4 regions of the Actinomadura sp. NPDC049382 genome follow, and region 1 is predicted to be linked to each of the others. Evidence: riboswitches for the same ligand, from Rfam matches in the RefSeq annotation. Region 1 holds a riboswitch; each other region holds the start of a gene.
The links. A riboswitch is a leader RNA that binds a small molecule or an ion and turns the genes downstream of it on or off. The one in region 1 is predicted to bind cyclic di-AMP.
Positions count from the first base shown of each region.

Region 1 (3,593 bases):
TGGGCGGTGCCTTCTTACGGGGCCGGGCCGCGGACTTCGGCCGGCACCCTGGCGGGCGACGGGAGGACCACTCGGCCCGGCACGATCGGACGGCCCGCACGGTCGCACGGGCCACGTCATGCCGTGGCCGAAGGTCTCGTCCACCCCTTCGCGGGGCCCGATGGCCGGGACGTCCAAGGACGTCCAGCGTGTCGACCAGCGGTATTACAGGACTACTCCCCTTCGCCGGGCCCCAGTGTAGCCAAAACATCCGGCAAGGCACTCGACCGGCGTGGCAAAGGAGCCGGTCCCTGAATGGAAGCGTCCCCGTCACCCGGGACGGGTGGCGGGGACGCCGGTCGGGGGAAGCGTGTCAGGCGACGCGGACGCCGCCGGCGAAGGGCCGTCCGGCGAGCGGGCTGATCTTGACCACGTCGCCGGTCTGCGGAGCGTGGACCATCTTGCCGTTGCCGATGTAAAGCCCCATGTGGTGCAGGTCGGCGTGGAAGAACACCAGGTCGCCGGGCCTGAGCTGTGACATGGACACGTGCGTGCCCGCGTTGTACTGGGCGCCGGTGTAGTGCGGGAGGTTGATCCCGACCTGGGCGTAGGCGTACAGGGTCAGGCCGGAGCAGTCGAAGCCCTTGATGTTGGCGCCCTGCGCGGTGCCGTAGGACGGGCCGGACGCGGTGCCGCCGCCCCAGGAGTAGGGCACGCCGAGCTGGCTCAGGGCGGCCCGAACGGCGGTCATGGCCTTGGCGGAGGCGCCGCCCGGGTCCACGTTGGGGATGGGCCCGCCGTTGCCTCGGATGGGAGTGCCGACGCCCAGCTTGGCTTCGACCTTCTTGAGCCTGGCCTGGAGCTCCTTGCGCTTCTTCTTGGCCTCGTCGGTGAGTTCGCGCACCTGCTTCGCGCGCGCTTCGGCCGATTTGCGGGAGCGCTCGGCGGCCTGCATGGTCTGGAGCAGGTGGGCGACGCGGTCGCCGTCCTGGCGGGCGAAGTAGTTGAGCGTGGCCGACCGGTCAAGGACGCTCTGCGGGTCCTTGGCGGAGGCGAAGGCGACGGCAGGGTCCGCCGGGCCGTTCTTGTAGCTGTCCGCTGCGAGCTTGACGATCCTGGCGCGGGCGTCGTCCAGCGCCTTCTTCTGGCGGGCGGCGTTGCCCTCGGCCACCTTGGCGGCGCGCTGGGCCTGCTTCAGCCGCTCGCGCAGGCCGTTGTACTGCTCGCTGAGCTTCTCGGCGTCGTCCGCGAGTTTCTTCTGCTGCGCGGTCAGCTCCCGGCGGGACGGCTCGGGCTCGGCGGAGGCGGGCGCCGGTGCGAGGAGCGCCGCGGCCACGGCGGCCGATATCGCCCATGCCGTGACGGTTCGGGGGGTGCGGGTGCGGCGTTTCGGCGTGCCGATGACGGCAGCGCGTCGCTGCATGCGGTCGTCCTCCTCTGTGCCGCCTACCGGGTCAGCTGACGGGTTCGGGCCAGAGTCGCCCTACCGCCCCCGCGAAGGGAGCGGACTCACCCCAGTGGAGATCGGGTCCCCGGTTCCCGGGCCGATGGGCCACGGGATTCGGCGTCGCCATCGCCGCCCCCGGCGGGGGCTCGTCACGGTGGCTCCTACGCAGCGTAGGAGATAGCCGCCTCATTCGCCACTCAAGCCGCGGATTACAGCAAACGTCCCAGACGCATCAGCAGAGCAGGGCCAGCCGACCGATCGCGAGAGCCGCGCCCGCGAGAGGCACCGCGACCGCCGCCGCCACGAACACCGGCGCCACCACCCGGAACGCCCCACGCGGCTTCACCTGCTCACCGGCCTCCAGCCGCCGCACCCGCGCCGCCAGCGCGTCCATCCCCGCCCCGACCGCCCCCAACTCTCCACACGCGCCGAACGAGCCGGTCTCGACGACCACACCGCAAACGTCACGGGTTCCAGGCCCGCATGACATGCCGCCCGCTTCACGCGACCCGGTCGCGGCAAGCGGGCCGGTCGCGTCGAGCGGGCCGGGCGCGTCGAGCGGGCCGGGCGCGGTGACCACTCCGCCAATGTCGTGGAGTTCGGCTTTGTAAGGGGCGCTGGTCGCTTCGGATGAGGGTTGTGAGCCTGTTGCTGCCAGTGAACCTGGCGCGTTGGGGGCGCCGGGTGGTGAGGCGAGTGTGTGTAGGGCTTTGACGAGGGTTCGTGGGCCGTGGGTGTGTGCCGCTGTGTCGTCCGCTGCCATTTCCAGGAGTAGCGGTAGCCGTGCCTTGGCTCGGCGGACGGTTGGCAGCCAAGGGAGGAGGGCGTGGGCGAGGTCCAGGACGAGCAGCAGTGCGTGGTGGCGTTGCCGGAGGTGGGCTCGCTCGTGTGCGAGGACGGCGCCGAGTTCGGCGGCGCTCAGGGCGTCCTGGGCTCCCGTGCTGACCACGATCGCGCGGCGGCGCGCGGACAGGGAGTAGGCCACGGGCACCGGGTGGTCGAGTACGAGGACGTCCGCGTGCCGGGTGTGCGGGCGGGCGACGAGGCGGAGCATCTCCCAGTGGCGGCGGCGGTGCCGCAGGGCCCGGACCAGGCGCGGCACCCCGCGGGCCAGCCTCGTCCCGCACGCCGCCAGTAGGACCAGGCTCGCCACGGCCGCCGCGATCATCGCCTGGGTCTCGTGGTGGGGCAGGCAGTCGCGCAGCAGCGTCAGCAGGCCGTGTCCGGGCCCCGGCGGCGAGATCAGCGCGACCGCGACGACTCCGGCGCTGGCGATGACGGTGCCCGCGAGCGCGGCCGTCCAGCAGGCGACCGCCGTCCGGGGGCCGAGGGCGCCGGCCCGGATCCGGTCGAGGACCGGTCCGGCCAGGCACCCCAGCAGGACCGCCGAGGCGACGAGCGCGCCGACCAGGACGATCACGGCGTCACGCCTCGTCGCCGTCGGACGTCCGGCGGCGCAGGGCGTCCAGCAGGTGGCGGGCGTCCTCGGCGGGGACGCTCTCGGCGAAGCGGGCGAGGATCGCGCCGTGGTCGGGGGCGTCGGTCAGCGCGTCCAGCATCAGCTCGACGGCGTACTCCTCACGCGCCCTGGTCGGGCCGTAGCGGAAGGCCGTCCCGTCCTGGGTGCGCTGTAGGAGCCCCTTCTGCGCCAGGCGTTCGGCCACGGTCTGGACGGTGTTGTAGGCGAGCGCCTTGTCGGAGTCTTCGTTGAGCTTCGCGAGGAGTTCTCGCACCCGCAGTGGTTCGGGTGCCGCCCAGAGGACGTCCATGATGGAGCGTTCGAGCGACCCGCCCAGTCCGGCCACGCGCTCACCTCCGTCCTGCCCACATTGTGCCGGAGCACCGGTCCGCCGGGTCAGTGGTGGTACTGGTGCACGACGGCGTGGCCCTTGCCCCGGCCGATCATCCACCGGTTCACCGGCGTGGTGATGATGAAGGCGAGCAGGAACGCCACGGCGAGCGCACCCCAGAACAGGGGGTCCGCCAGGCCGGCGTCCATCGCTCCCGGGATCGCCACCATGGCCGCGTTGTCCAGCACTTCCATGACCGCGATCGAGACGGTGTCGGCGGCCAGCGCCACGCCGAACGCGGCGCGCAGCGTCAGCCCCGCCTTGAGGACGCCGCGCATGGTCAGGGCGTATCCGAAGACGAACGCGAGGAAGACCGC
Region 1 covers NZ_JBFARO010000001.1:757-4,349, forward strand. Annotated here, with positions in the region: gene AB0K34_RS00005 (TMEM165/GDT1 family protein) at 1-1, opposite strand, end outside; gene AB0K34_RS00010 (NlpC/P60 family protein) at 353-1,402, opposite strand; cyclic di-AMP (ydaO/yuaA leader) riboswitch at 1,408-1,556, opposite strand; gene AB0K34_RS00015 (M56 family metallopeptidase) at 1,659-2,846, opposite strand; gene AB0K34_RS00020 (BlaI/MecI/CopY family transcriptional regulator) at 2,851-3,231, opposite strand; gene AB0K34_RS00025 (DUF4396 domain-containing protein) at 3,282-3,593, opposite strand, start outside.

Region 2 (3,593 bases), on a different contig from region 1:
CGACGCCACGCGGGTGATGGTCGGCGACGTCCGCGACCCGGCGGCCGTCCTGTCGGACCCCGTCGTCGACGGCTTCATCGACTTCTCCCGCCCGGCCGTCGTCATGATGGTCGGGATGCTGCACTACCTGTCGCCGGACGTGGTGGACGGCGTCGTCGCCGCCTACCGCGACGTCCTGGCGCCCGGCAGCCACCTGTTCATGACGTCCCTCGTGGACACGGGCCTGCCCCAGCAACAGGAGCTGGCCCGCATCACACGAGAGAACCTGGAAGAGGGCTGGGCGCGCACGCCCGCCGAGATCGAGGCCCAGTTCGGTGACTTCGAACTGGTCGAACCCGGTGTGACCTACACGGCCCTGTGGCGTCCCGACGGCCCGGTCGACCCGGACCACCTCGCTCCGGGGGAGCAGCTCGGGATGGCCGGCGTCGCCATCAAGCTCCGCTGAGCTTCTTCGGCCGGTACGCCTTGTACTCGCTGCCCGAGTCGAGGCCGTAGTCGCGCGTCCGGTAGTCGGTGCCGTACCGGCCGCGCTGCTCGTACGCCCAGTAGGACGTGTGCGCCTTGTCGGCCCACTTCTCGAAGATGACGACGTGGCGCGTCGTGTTGGTGCCCTCGGCGTCCATCACGAGGTCGCCCTTCTTGAGCTCCGACATCTTGATGCGCTCGGTGTAGCGCGAGGACGTCAGGCCGACGGTGTTCGGCCCGGGCTTCGCGAGCCCGAGGGTCATCGCGACGAAGCCGGAGCAGTCGGTGCGGTACCCGTTGTGGTAGTCGGTCTGGCTGTAGGGCACGCGCCGGCTGCTGTGGGGGTTCCACGTCTTCGCCAGCTCGATGACCTTCGAGCGCTTGTCGGTCTCGTCCGGCTTGGCGGACGACCCGGAGCCCTTCTCCGGGTCCGTGCGCGGCTCCGCCTCGGCGGAGCGCTGCTGGGGGATGCTCTGGACGGACGCGACGGACGTGCCCGACTCGGACGAACCGGCCGTCGCCTGGAGGGTCGTCGCGGCCACGCCGATCGCGGCGAGGCCGAGGATCGCGCCGTTGGCGCGCGGGCTCAGCCCGAAAAGACCCGGCTTCCTGCTCTTCTTGCCCGTGCTGTCGTTGCCCGAGTTGTGATTGCCCGTGCTGTGCTTGCCTGTCAAGGGGGACTCCTTGCTTCCATGGGCCGCCTACCGGGTTAGCTGACGGGTTCGGACGTGGAAGTCGCCCTACGGCCGGTGAAACGGCCGATTCACCCCAGTGCACGAGGGTGGGTCCCCGGCTCCGCGCTGTGGCGGACTCGGCGGGTGCCGCTGCGAGAGGGAGCGGCGCTGCTGTTGTAGGGCCCGTTCAGGGCGCGGGCGGCGTGCATGGGAGGTGCCGCCGGGCGACGCGTGGGGCGCGCCGCCCCCACCGGCTCGGTGCCAGGTGGGACAAGAACGCCTGGTGAGCGCCTTGGCGGGGGCCAAGCTACTCGGATCACCAAGCGAAGGCAAACCCCAGCAAAATCAAACACCCAGCTCAACCGCCCGGAAGCGGTTGCGGACGGGCGATGCGGGCGCCCGGCGGCGCCCGCATCGGCGGCCGTCCGGCGTCACGACCAGGGGGCCACCGGATACCACGGGATGATCTCCCGGCGGGCGAGCAGCCGCACGTCCCAGTAGAGGAGGCTGAAGACCCCGGCCACGATCAGCGAGGACGCCGTCAGCACCGCGACGCGGCGCGGATCGGCGGCCAGCCAGCGGCTCAGCCGGCGGCCCGCGAGATGGGCGAGCAGCAGGAACAGCACCGCCATGATCACGATGTTGCCGACCGACTGGAGGACGAACGCGGCGGCCCCGTACAGCGGGTTGTGGCTCTCCGCCGCGTCGCGGAAGAGCTGCCGGAACAGCGGGTAGGGGCGGCCGATCAGGAACCCGCCGATCAGCGCGCCCATGAAGACCAGCGGAGCGTTGGGGAAGCGGCGCGCCACCCGGGCGAACGGGTCGCGGACGACGCCGAGCGCGGCGGCCCCCATGTAGATCATCGCCAGCCCGATCGCGCCGAACACCACCATGGACTGGACGCTGCGCGCGGACAGCGAACCGGGGGTGCTCTCGGCGGTGGAGAACTGCGGCATGCCGGTGCCCGCCAGGCCGACGATCGCGCCGTAGCCGGCCGACACCGTCACCATGCCGAGCGCGATCCAGCCGAGCGGCCGGAGCGTCCCGGCGAGCCGGTCCCACCGGCCGCCGGTGCCGCCGAGCAGCGGCGCGACCGTGCTGAACGCGGCCACGTTGCACGCCGTGAACGAGCCGGCGAGCCCGCTCGCGAAGGCGAAGGCGATCCCGGCGGCGATCCCGGCGATCGGCGTCCCCTTCGCGTCATGGCCGAGGAGCGTGCCGGCGACGTTGTCCCCGATCGTCTGGTCGACGAACTCCGCCGACCAGATGACCGTCAGCAGGAATCCGGCGCCCGCGCTGAGCAGAATGATCAGTGTGCGGCGGCGCGGGAAATGGCCGGTGACGAAAAGGGAGGTTCCGGTCGTCACGGGTGCCGCCTTTTCCGGGCGCGGCGTGGGCAGGGTGTGGCTCTGATCTTGAGGCATGTCATTCCCTGGGGGCGTGAGCGATTCACGGCGCGGACTCGGTGCACGGGTCTTTTCCGTGCGCGGGGGTTTTCCGAGTGGAGGGGAGTGATCCGGCTCTCAGTATGCGGGCTCGTTCTGGGCGGTGCTTCTTCGCACTTGCTCGATCGCGGGGACGGGGCGCCGGGCGCCGGGACGTCAGGACGTCAGTTCGCGGGCCGCGTCGGGGGCGGTGAGCGCGAGCAGGACGGGCGGGTCGTAGGGGCTGAGCGGGCGCAGCCGGACCTCGGCCGTCCGCACGGCGGTGCCGTGCCTGATCATGAGCGGGCCGGCGGCGCCGACCAGCGCGTCCTCGGCGGCCCCGTCCGGTCCCGGGGCGGGCGAGTAGGCGAGGACATGCCATCTACCAGGCATGACGTGCGTCAGCGCGAAGGCGCCCGGCGCGGGCAGGATCGAGCAGCGGGCCGGGAGGCCGGTGGGGACGGCCTCGCGGAACAGGCCGACGAAGACGGGGCCGCCGTGCCAGGCGTCCCGGCAGGAGACCGCGCCGCGGATGGTGGTGTGCCCGGTCCGGGCCCGGCGGCGCAGCGCGTCGGCCGCCCGGACGGCGTCGCCTCCCGTCGCGCGGTAGACGCTCGGCGGGACGCCGACGGTCGACTTGAAACGGGAGCTGAAAGTGCCGGTGCTGGCGTATCCGACACGGGTTCCGATGTCGGCGATGGACAGCGATGTGCCGACCAGAAGCTGCTTGGCCTCCGCCAATCGGAGCGCGTAGAAGAATCTCACCGGTGACATGCCGGTGGATTCTCGGAAAACGCGACAGAAATGGAACTTGCTGAACATGGCGATGCGCGCCATGTCGTCGATGGTGATCCTTTCGCCGAGGTTCTGCCGCATCGCGTCGATGACGCGCCTGACTGCCTGCTCGGTTCGGTCATCCATGCACTCCTCCGTCCGTTCATGCTCAAATCGGACGGGCGGTTCCGCAAGTACCGCATGTGGCCGGGTTTCCGGCGGCCGGGCGGCGCCGGGCGGTGTCCCGCAGGGGCGC
Region 2 covers NZ_JBFARO010000095.1:3,264-6,856, reverse strand. Annotated here, with positions in the region: gene AB0K34_RS34755 (SAM-dependent methyltransferase) at 1-445, shown strand, start outside; gene AB0K34_RS34750 (C40 family peptidase) at 432-1,139, opposite strand; cyclic di-AMP (ydaO/yuaA leader) riboswitch at 1,148-1,292, opposite strand; gene AB0K34_RS34745 (hypothetical protein) at 1,571-2,506, opposite strand; gene AB0K34_RS34740 (helix-turn-helix domain-containing protein) at 2,741-3,484, opposite strand.
Region 2: another riboswitch for cyclic di-AMP. It lies ahead of AB0K34_RS34750 (C40 family peptidase); the one in region 1 lies ahead of AB0K34_RS00010 (NlpC/P60 family protein).

Region 3 (3,593 bases), on a different contig from region 1:
TCGCCGGTGGACGACCGCATGTTCGTGAGCTTCTTCTCCTTGGTGATGTTGACGTCCATGTCGTCGGCGCGGGAGTTCTCCCCGACGATCATGCCCTCGTACACCTCGGTGGTCGGCCCGACGAAGAACGTGCCGCGCTCCTGCAGGTTCGTGATCGCGTACGCGGTGGCGGCGCCGGCGCGGTCGGCGACCAGCGACCCCGACGGGCGGGTGCGCAGCTCCCCGAACCACGGCTCGTAGCCCTCGAACACGTGGTGCGCCATGCCGGTGCCGCGCGTCTCCGTCATGAACTCGGTGCGGAACCCGATCAGGCCGCGGGCCGGGACGAGGAACTCCATCCGCACCCAGCCGGTGCCGTGGTTGGTCATCTGCTCCATGCGGCCCTTGCGGACCGCCATCAGCTGCGTGACCGCGCCGAGGTGCTCCTCGGGGATGTCGACGGTGAGCCGCTCGACCGGCTCGTGCCGCTTGCCGTCGATCTCGCGGGTGACGACCTGCGGCTTGCCGACGGTCAGCTCGTAGCCCTCGCGGCGCATGTTCTCGACGAGGATCGCGAGGGCCAGCTCGCCGCGGCCCTGCACCTCCCACGCGTCCGGCCGCTCGGTCGGCAGCACCTTGAGCGACACGTTGCCGACCAGCTCGCGGTCGAGGCGGTCCTTGACCATCCGCGCGGTGACCTTGGTGCCCTTCTCGCGGCCCGCCATCGGCCCGGTGTTGGTGCCGATCGTCATCGAGATCGCCGGCTCGTCCACCGTGATCAGCGGCAGCGGGCGCGGGTCGTCCGGGTCGGCGATGGTGTCGCCGATCATGATGTCCGGGATGCCGGCGATCGCGATGATGTCGCCCGGCCCGGCCTCGTCGGCGGGCTTGCGGGTGAGCGCGTCCGTCATCAGCAGCTCGGTGATCTTGACCCGCTCGATGCTGCCGTCGTGGCGGCACCAGGCGACCGGCTGGCCCTTCTTGATCGTCCCGGCGTGCATCCGGCACAGCGCGATCCGGCCGAGGTAGCTGGAGGCGTCCAGGTTCGTCACATGCGCCTGGAGCGGGGCGTCCGGGTCGTAGGACGGCGCCGGGATCGTCTCGATGATGACCTTGAACAGCGGCTCCAGGTCGTCGCTGCCGGGCATGCTGCCGTCGGCCGGCTTGTCGAGCGAGGCGCGCCCCGCCCGGCCCGACGCGTACACGATCGGGAAGTCGATCTGGTCCTCGTCGGCGTCGAGGTCCATGAACAGCTCGTAGGTCTCGTCCACGACCTCGTCGATGCGGGCGTCGGGACGGTCGGTCTTGTTCACCACCAGGATCACCGGGAGCCGCGCGGCGAGGGCCTTGCGCAGCACGAACCGGGTCTGCGGGAGCGGGCCCTCGCTGGCGTCCACCAGCAGGACGACGCCGTCCACCATGGACAGCCCGCGCTCGACCTCGCCGCCGAAGTCGGCGTGGCCCGGGGTGTCGATGATGTTGATCGTCAGCCCGTTGTGCTTGACCGCGGTGTTCTTCGCGAGAATGGTGATGCCCTTCTCGCGCTCCAGGTCGTTGGAGTCCATGACCCGGTCGTCGACGTCCTGGTTCTCGCGGAAGGCCCCGGACTGCCAGAGCATGGCGTCGACCAGCGTCGTCTTTCCGTGGTCGACGTGGGCGACGATCGCGACGTTCCGGAGGTCGTCGCGCGTGGAGATGGGCATGCGGGTTACCTTGCGTGAGGTTTCAGGAGAGTCGCCGCAGAAACACGGCAGCACTCCATTCTACGCTCCGCGGCCCCTCCCGCATTCCCGAGCGGGCCGCACCGGGCCGCGCGCCCGCCCGATTGGCCAACTTTGCCGATCCTTTGTAATCTTCCCGAGATCCGGTCGTCCGGAGTCCCACCCCCCGGGGCTGCGACCGGAACGCCGAATCTCCCGCCCGGCGGGAGAACCGGGGACCCACACCCCCGGGGTGAATCGGCGCGCGACACGCGCGCCGTAGGGCGACTCCTGGCCCGAACCCGTCAGCTAACCCGGTAGGCGTGCGTGGAGAGGAGAGCACCGGCTTGGCACCGGACCCCCACCGGCGGCGGCGCGTCACGCCCACCGCCACCGCGGCAGCCCTGCTCCTGGTCGGCCTCGGCGCCACCGCGCCCGTCGCCGCGCACGCCGCACCGCTCGGGCTCGCCGCCGCGGCGACGCCGAGCCCGACTCCGACGACGGAGAAGGGCCTGCGCAAGAGCCTCGACGCGCTGAACGAAGAGGCCGAGATCCTCACCGAGAAGTACAACAAGACCCGCGTCGACCTGAAGGCCGCACAGAAGGCCGAGCAGGCCGCCACCACGACCGCGCAGACCCTCCGGACCCAGGCCGCGCCCGCCCGCGAACGCCTCGGCCGGATGGCCGCCGCCAACTACATCGCCGGCTCCCCCGACGCGCTGTTCGGCGCCACCGGCTCCCCCGACGGGCTGTCCGACAGCGCCTACCTCGTGCAGAACCAGGCGCACGCCGTCCGGGCCCTGCAGAAGCAGATCGACCGGGCCGAAGCCGCCGAACGCGACGCGAAGGCCAAGACCGCCCAGGTCAAGAAGGCCTGGGAGGACGCCAAGAAGGCGCGCGCCGAGGCGAAGGCCAAGGTCACCGAGGTGATGAAGCGCCTCGACAAGCTGTCCACCACGCACGCCAGCGACCCCCGCACCGGCCTCACCGCCACCATCAAGGGCTCCGACCTGCCCGCCAAGATGGCCCGCAAGGCCTACGGCAAGCTCGGCTCCCCCTACGTGTGGGCCGCCGCCGGACCGAGCAGCTTCGACTGCTCCGGCCTCGTCGTCTGGGCCTACGCCCAGGTCGGCAAGCCCGGCCTGCCGCACTACACCGGCGACCTCTACCAGCTCGGCACCAAGGTCCCCCGGTCCCAGCTGCGCTCCGGCGACCTGGTCTACTTCGGCGGCAACCTCCACCACATGGGCATCTACCTCAGCGGCGGCAAGTACCTGCACGCCCCGCGCACCGGCGATGTGGTGAAGATCTCCAAGCTGTCGGACCGCTCCGACTACGCGGGCGCCAACCGCATCTCCTGACCCCCCTCCGGGCCGCGAAACGCGGCCCCCTCGGTCGTCGGGGGCTTCCTGCGGCGCGGTAGGAAGCCCCCGGCGGGTTTATTGTTTTGCCCTCGGCGTCAGGCGCTGGGGCGCCTTCCTTCCACGGGCAAACCGGCGATCGCTGCATCGCTCCGGCTCGCCTTGCGGCTCGCTGCGCGATCAGGTTCTCGCTTCGCTTGAACCTGGCTTCGCACGCGATCGCAACGTGACCCTTGTCGCAAGCTGGGCTTACGGACGTGTACCTCAGGGTTCGCGCGTGGTGCGGCTGGGGCTGAGGTCGTCGAGACAGGCTTCCCCCGGCGCGCGCTTTCGCTCGCCTTGCGGCTCGCGGCACCGGTGGCTTCTCGCTTTCGCTTTGAACCCGGCTTCGCGGGCGATCATTGTGGTTCGCGGCGCGAGCGGCATTTACTGGCAAAGGCCCAGGTGAGCAACTTGGAGAGGCTGGGCGGGGCGCGCGGTGTGGGGGGTTAGATCAGGTGGGCGTCTGCGATGGCGTCTATTACTGGGCGGTCGCCTGGGAGCCAGTCGACGT
Region 3 covers NZ_JBFARO010000010.1:140,537-144,129, forward strand. Annotated here, with positions in the region: gene typA (translational GTPase TypA) at 1-1,682, opposite strand, end outside; cyclic di-AMP (ydaO/yuaA leader) riboswitch at 1,875-2,019, shown strand; gene AB0K34_RS09815 (C40 family peptidase) at 2,027-3,040, shown strand; gene AB0K34_RS09820 ((deoxy)nucleoside triphosphate pyrophosphohydrolase) at 3,529-3,593, opposite strand, start outside.
Region 3: another riboswitch for cyclic di-AMP. It lies ahead of AB0K34_RS09815 (C40 family peptidase); the one in region 1 lies ahead of AB0K34_RS00010 (NlpC/P60 family protein).

Region 4 (3,593 bases), on a different contig from region 1:
GACGTCCACCAGGTGCCCGGACACCAGTTCGCGGACGACGACGATGACGGGCACACCGACGATGAGCGTGTCGACCACGCGCGCGAGCAAGCGCTGCCCCGGGTCGGCGAGGGAAACCGCCATCGCGGACTTAGTCCGCGTACTCGGTGTACTGGTCGTCGCCGTACTCCTCGTACGTGCCTCGCTCGTCGATGACCAGCGTGCCGGCGAAACGGTCGTGCAGCGCCTGGTGCAGAGGCTGGTCCCAGATCGCCCACAGGTAGGCCATCAGACCGCCCACCCAGACCAGCGCCATCCCATACGCCGCGTACTCCCACACCATCACCGCGAGGACCAGGAAGAAGAAGACACCTACCTGGTAGCCGACGTGGACGATCCCAGCGCGCCAAATCGCCTGCGTCGTGCTCATCGGCTCACCCGCGGGACGGGCCTGCACGATGCCCAGGCCCAGGATCCGCTTGCCCAGCGTCCGCCCCCACATGGACAGTTGGACGGCCTCGTAGAGGAACGGCAGCACGGACATGACGAAGAACAGGGTGAAGATGATGGGCCAGTTCCAGATGCCGGCCTCTTCCTCGTCGTTGCCGCCTTCACCGCCCAGGCCGAACGCGGCGACCGTCACGGGCAGGATGAGCGCGAACCCGAAGACGGCGACGAGGGCGTTGTCGATGACCCTGGCGCCGGCCCTGCGGTGAATGGGCGCCAACTCCATCTCGCTGCCCTGGGAACCATAGGAGCCTTGGGAGTCGCCGTACTGGTCGTAGGACGGCTCGTAGGAGCGCCCCCAGTCCTGCTGAGGTTGCTGGGGCTGCTGCCACTGCTGCTGTGGCTGCTGGTGCTGTGGCTGCTGCTGCCACTGGGGACCTTGGTACGGGGGCGGGGGACCGTAGGCACCCTGGCCCTGCGGCGGTTGGTAACGCCGTCCGCGGTGGGGGGAATCGCTCATTTGGGGCAGTCCTCCAGGCGAAGCAACATCCGGGTGTTGCCCAACGTATTCGGCTTGACCCGGTCGAGGTCCAAGAACTCTGCCACGCCTTCGTCGTAAGAGCGGAGAAGCTCCTCATACACCTCAGGCGACACCGGTGTACCGAGGATCTGCTCGAAGCCGTGGCGCGCGAAGAAGTCCACCTCGAAGGTAAGGCAGAACACCCTCCGCACGCCGAGTTCACGCGCCGTCTCCAGCAGCCGGGCGACGATGCGGTGGCCGATGCCGCGTCCGCCGTACCCCTTGTCCACGGCGACGGAGCGAACCTCCGCGAGGTCCTCCCACATGACGTGCAGGGCCCCGCAGGCCACGACGCGCCCGGGCGTCCCGTCCTGGACGTCCTCGGCGATCCAGAACTCCTGGACGTCCTCGTACAGCTTGACCGTCGACTTCTTCAGCAGGCGTCGCCCCGACCCGGCGTACAGATCGACCAGCCTGCGGATCTCCTGGACATCGGCGGTACGGGCACGCCGGATCACGACCTCCACAAACAGGCGAGATTATCGAACACCGGACCTTGCCGAACGTCGGCGTGCGCATACGCGTGGTGAGCACGACAGAAGGGTGACTAGATAAAAGCGACTAGATAGGCCGCTCGCGCCGCTGAAAAGTGACCCAGAACACATCGCCGAGCGCCCGCGGAGGCCGCCGGCGGAAGCGCGCCCCGCCCGTCCGACCTGCGACTTCACAGGATCTGGTTGGCATCCAATCCGCATTCCGTTAGTGTCCATCGCTGACATCGGCCACCCGCAGAACGGAGGCCGAACCGCCGAGTCCACGGGCCGCGAACCAGCGCCCCGGGGAGCCGGGGACCCACTTTCGGAGCGTTTCCGGGGATTGCCCCGAAGCGGCCGCCGTCAGGGGTGAATCCGCAGCGCCGCGGCCTGGCCCGCGCACGCTCGCGGACGGGCTGCTCCGGCCCCAACCCGTCAGCTAACCCGGTAGGCGGTCGAGGAGAGGAGAACTCGTGCAGCACTCGCGGTCTGCTTCCCTTCGACGCTTCCGCGGCCGCGCGGTCACCGTGGCCGGCGCGCTCGTCGCGCTGACGGCCGCTCCGCACACCGTCGCCGTCGCGCACGCCGATCCCGAGCCGTCCACCAAAGAACTCCGCTCCCAGGCCTTCAAGCTCGCCGACCAGCTGGAGCAGCTCACCGAGCAGTACAACGGCCTGAAGGTGAAGCTCGCGCAGTCCAAGCGCGCCGCCGAGGTCGCCACCGAGAACGCCGAGCGGCAGGAGAAGTCGCTCCAGGCGATCCGGCAGAAGGTCGGCACCCTCGCCGCGACCAGCTACATGCAGGGCGGCTCCGATCCGACGGTCTCGTTCGTCGCCTCCCAGGACCCGCAGGCCGTCCTCGACCAGGCCGCCACCCTCAACTACTTCGCCAAGCGCGACAGCACCAAGGTGCTCGGCCTCATGCAGGCGATGCAGGCCGCCCAGCGCGCCCGCAAGTCCGCCGAATCGCGCGCCGCGCAGGTCAAGCAGCTGCGGACCCAGCTCGACGCGCAGCGCAAGAAGGTCACCGACGCCTACGAGAAGGTCCGCGGCACGATCGTCAAGCGGGACCCATCCCAGCTCGCGAAGCTCCCCGTCATCGGCACCGGCAAGGCCGCCCAGGCGCTGCGGTACGCGATGGGCAAGCTCGGCCGCCCGTACGTCTGGGGCGCCTCCGGGCCGAGCACATTCGACTGCTCCGGCCTGACGATGTGGGCCTACAAGCAGGTCGGCATCAACCTGCCGCACTACACCGGCAGCCAGTGGAACGCCGGCACCCACGTGTCGCGCAGCCAGCTCCAGCCGGGCGACCTCGTGTTCTTCTACGCCGACCTGCACCACATGGGGATGTACATCGGGGGCGGCAAGATGATCCACGCGCCGCACACCGGCGACGTCGTGAAGATCGCCTCCATGGACGGGCGGCCCTTCGCGGGCGGCGTCCGCGTCGCCTGACCCGGCCCACGCCCGGTCCCGGACGCCACCGAAGCGCATGCGCAATACGAGTGTGCGCAGGACTGAGTGGGTGTGCGCCTACTCCGCGGATGTGCGACTGCGGATGTGCGCATGACTAGGGGATCCATGGGGGTTGAACGCCGTCCGCGGCGACGCCACCTGCAGGGACCTACCTGCCAGGGCGCCGGCGCCGCCGCTGCGGGGTCGGACGGAGTTCGGTTCGCCGCCTGGATCTCTCGGTGACGCTCGCCCGTCCCCTGGCGAGCGTCGGGGGGTGAAGCCGGCTAGATGAGCTGCCTCCGGGCCGCCCACACCACGGCCTCGATAGGAGTGTTGACCTCCAGCCGGTCGCAGATCGTCCGCAACCGGCGCCGCAAGGTCCGTGCGCTCAGCTCCAGCTTGCGTGCCGCCACATCGGCGGTGACACCGCTCGCGATCTGGGCGAGCAGCCGGATCTCCTCCTCGCTCAGCCCGAAATCGTCGGTGCCACGACGTGCGAGTGTGGCTGTTTCCACTCCGTCCTCCCTCGTCCGTGGTGATGACCGCGGGGATGCAGCCGTCCGCTGCACAGGCACGGGTTGGGCCTCGATCTGTACGCGCGTTGGGTTGCCGGGTCCGGAGCCCTCCGGACTTAGATCATCGGGTTCCTTTGCTGTCTCA
Region 4 covers NZ_JBFARO010000106.1:2,642-6,234, forward strand. Annotated here, with positions in the region: gene AB0K34_RS36280 (RDD family protein) at 1-123, opposite strand, end outside; gene AB0K34_RS36285 (RDD family protein) at 131-946, opposite strand; gene AB0K34_RS36290 (amino-acid N-acetyltransferase) at 943-1,479, opposite strand; cyclic di-AMP (ydaO/yuaA leader) riboswitch at 1,743-1,949, shown strand; gene AB0K34_RS36295 (NlpC/P60 family protein) at 1,953-2,933, shown strand; gene AB0K34_RS36300 (LuxR C-terminal-related transcriptional regulator) at 3,218-3,448, opposite strand.
Region 4: another riboswitch for cyclic di-AMP. It lies ahead of AB0K34_RS36295 (NlpC/P60 family protein); the one in region 1 lies ahead of AB0K34_RS00010 (NlpC/P60 family protein).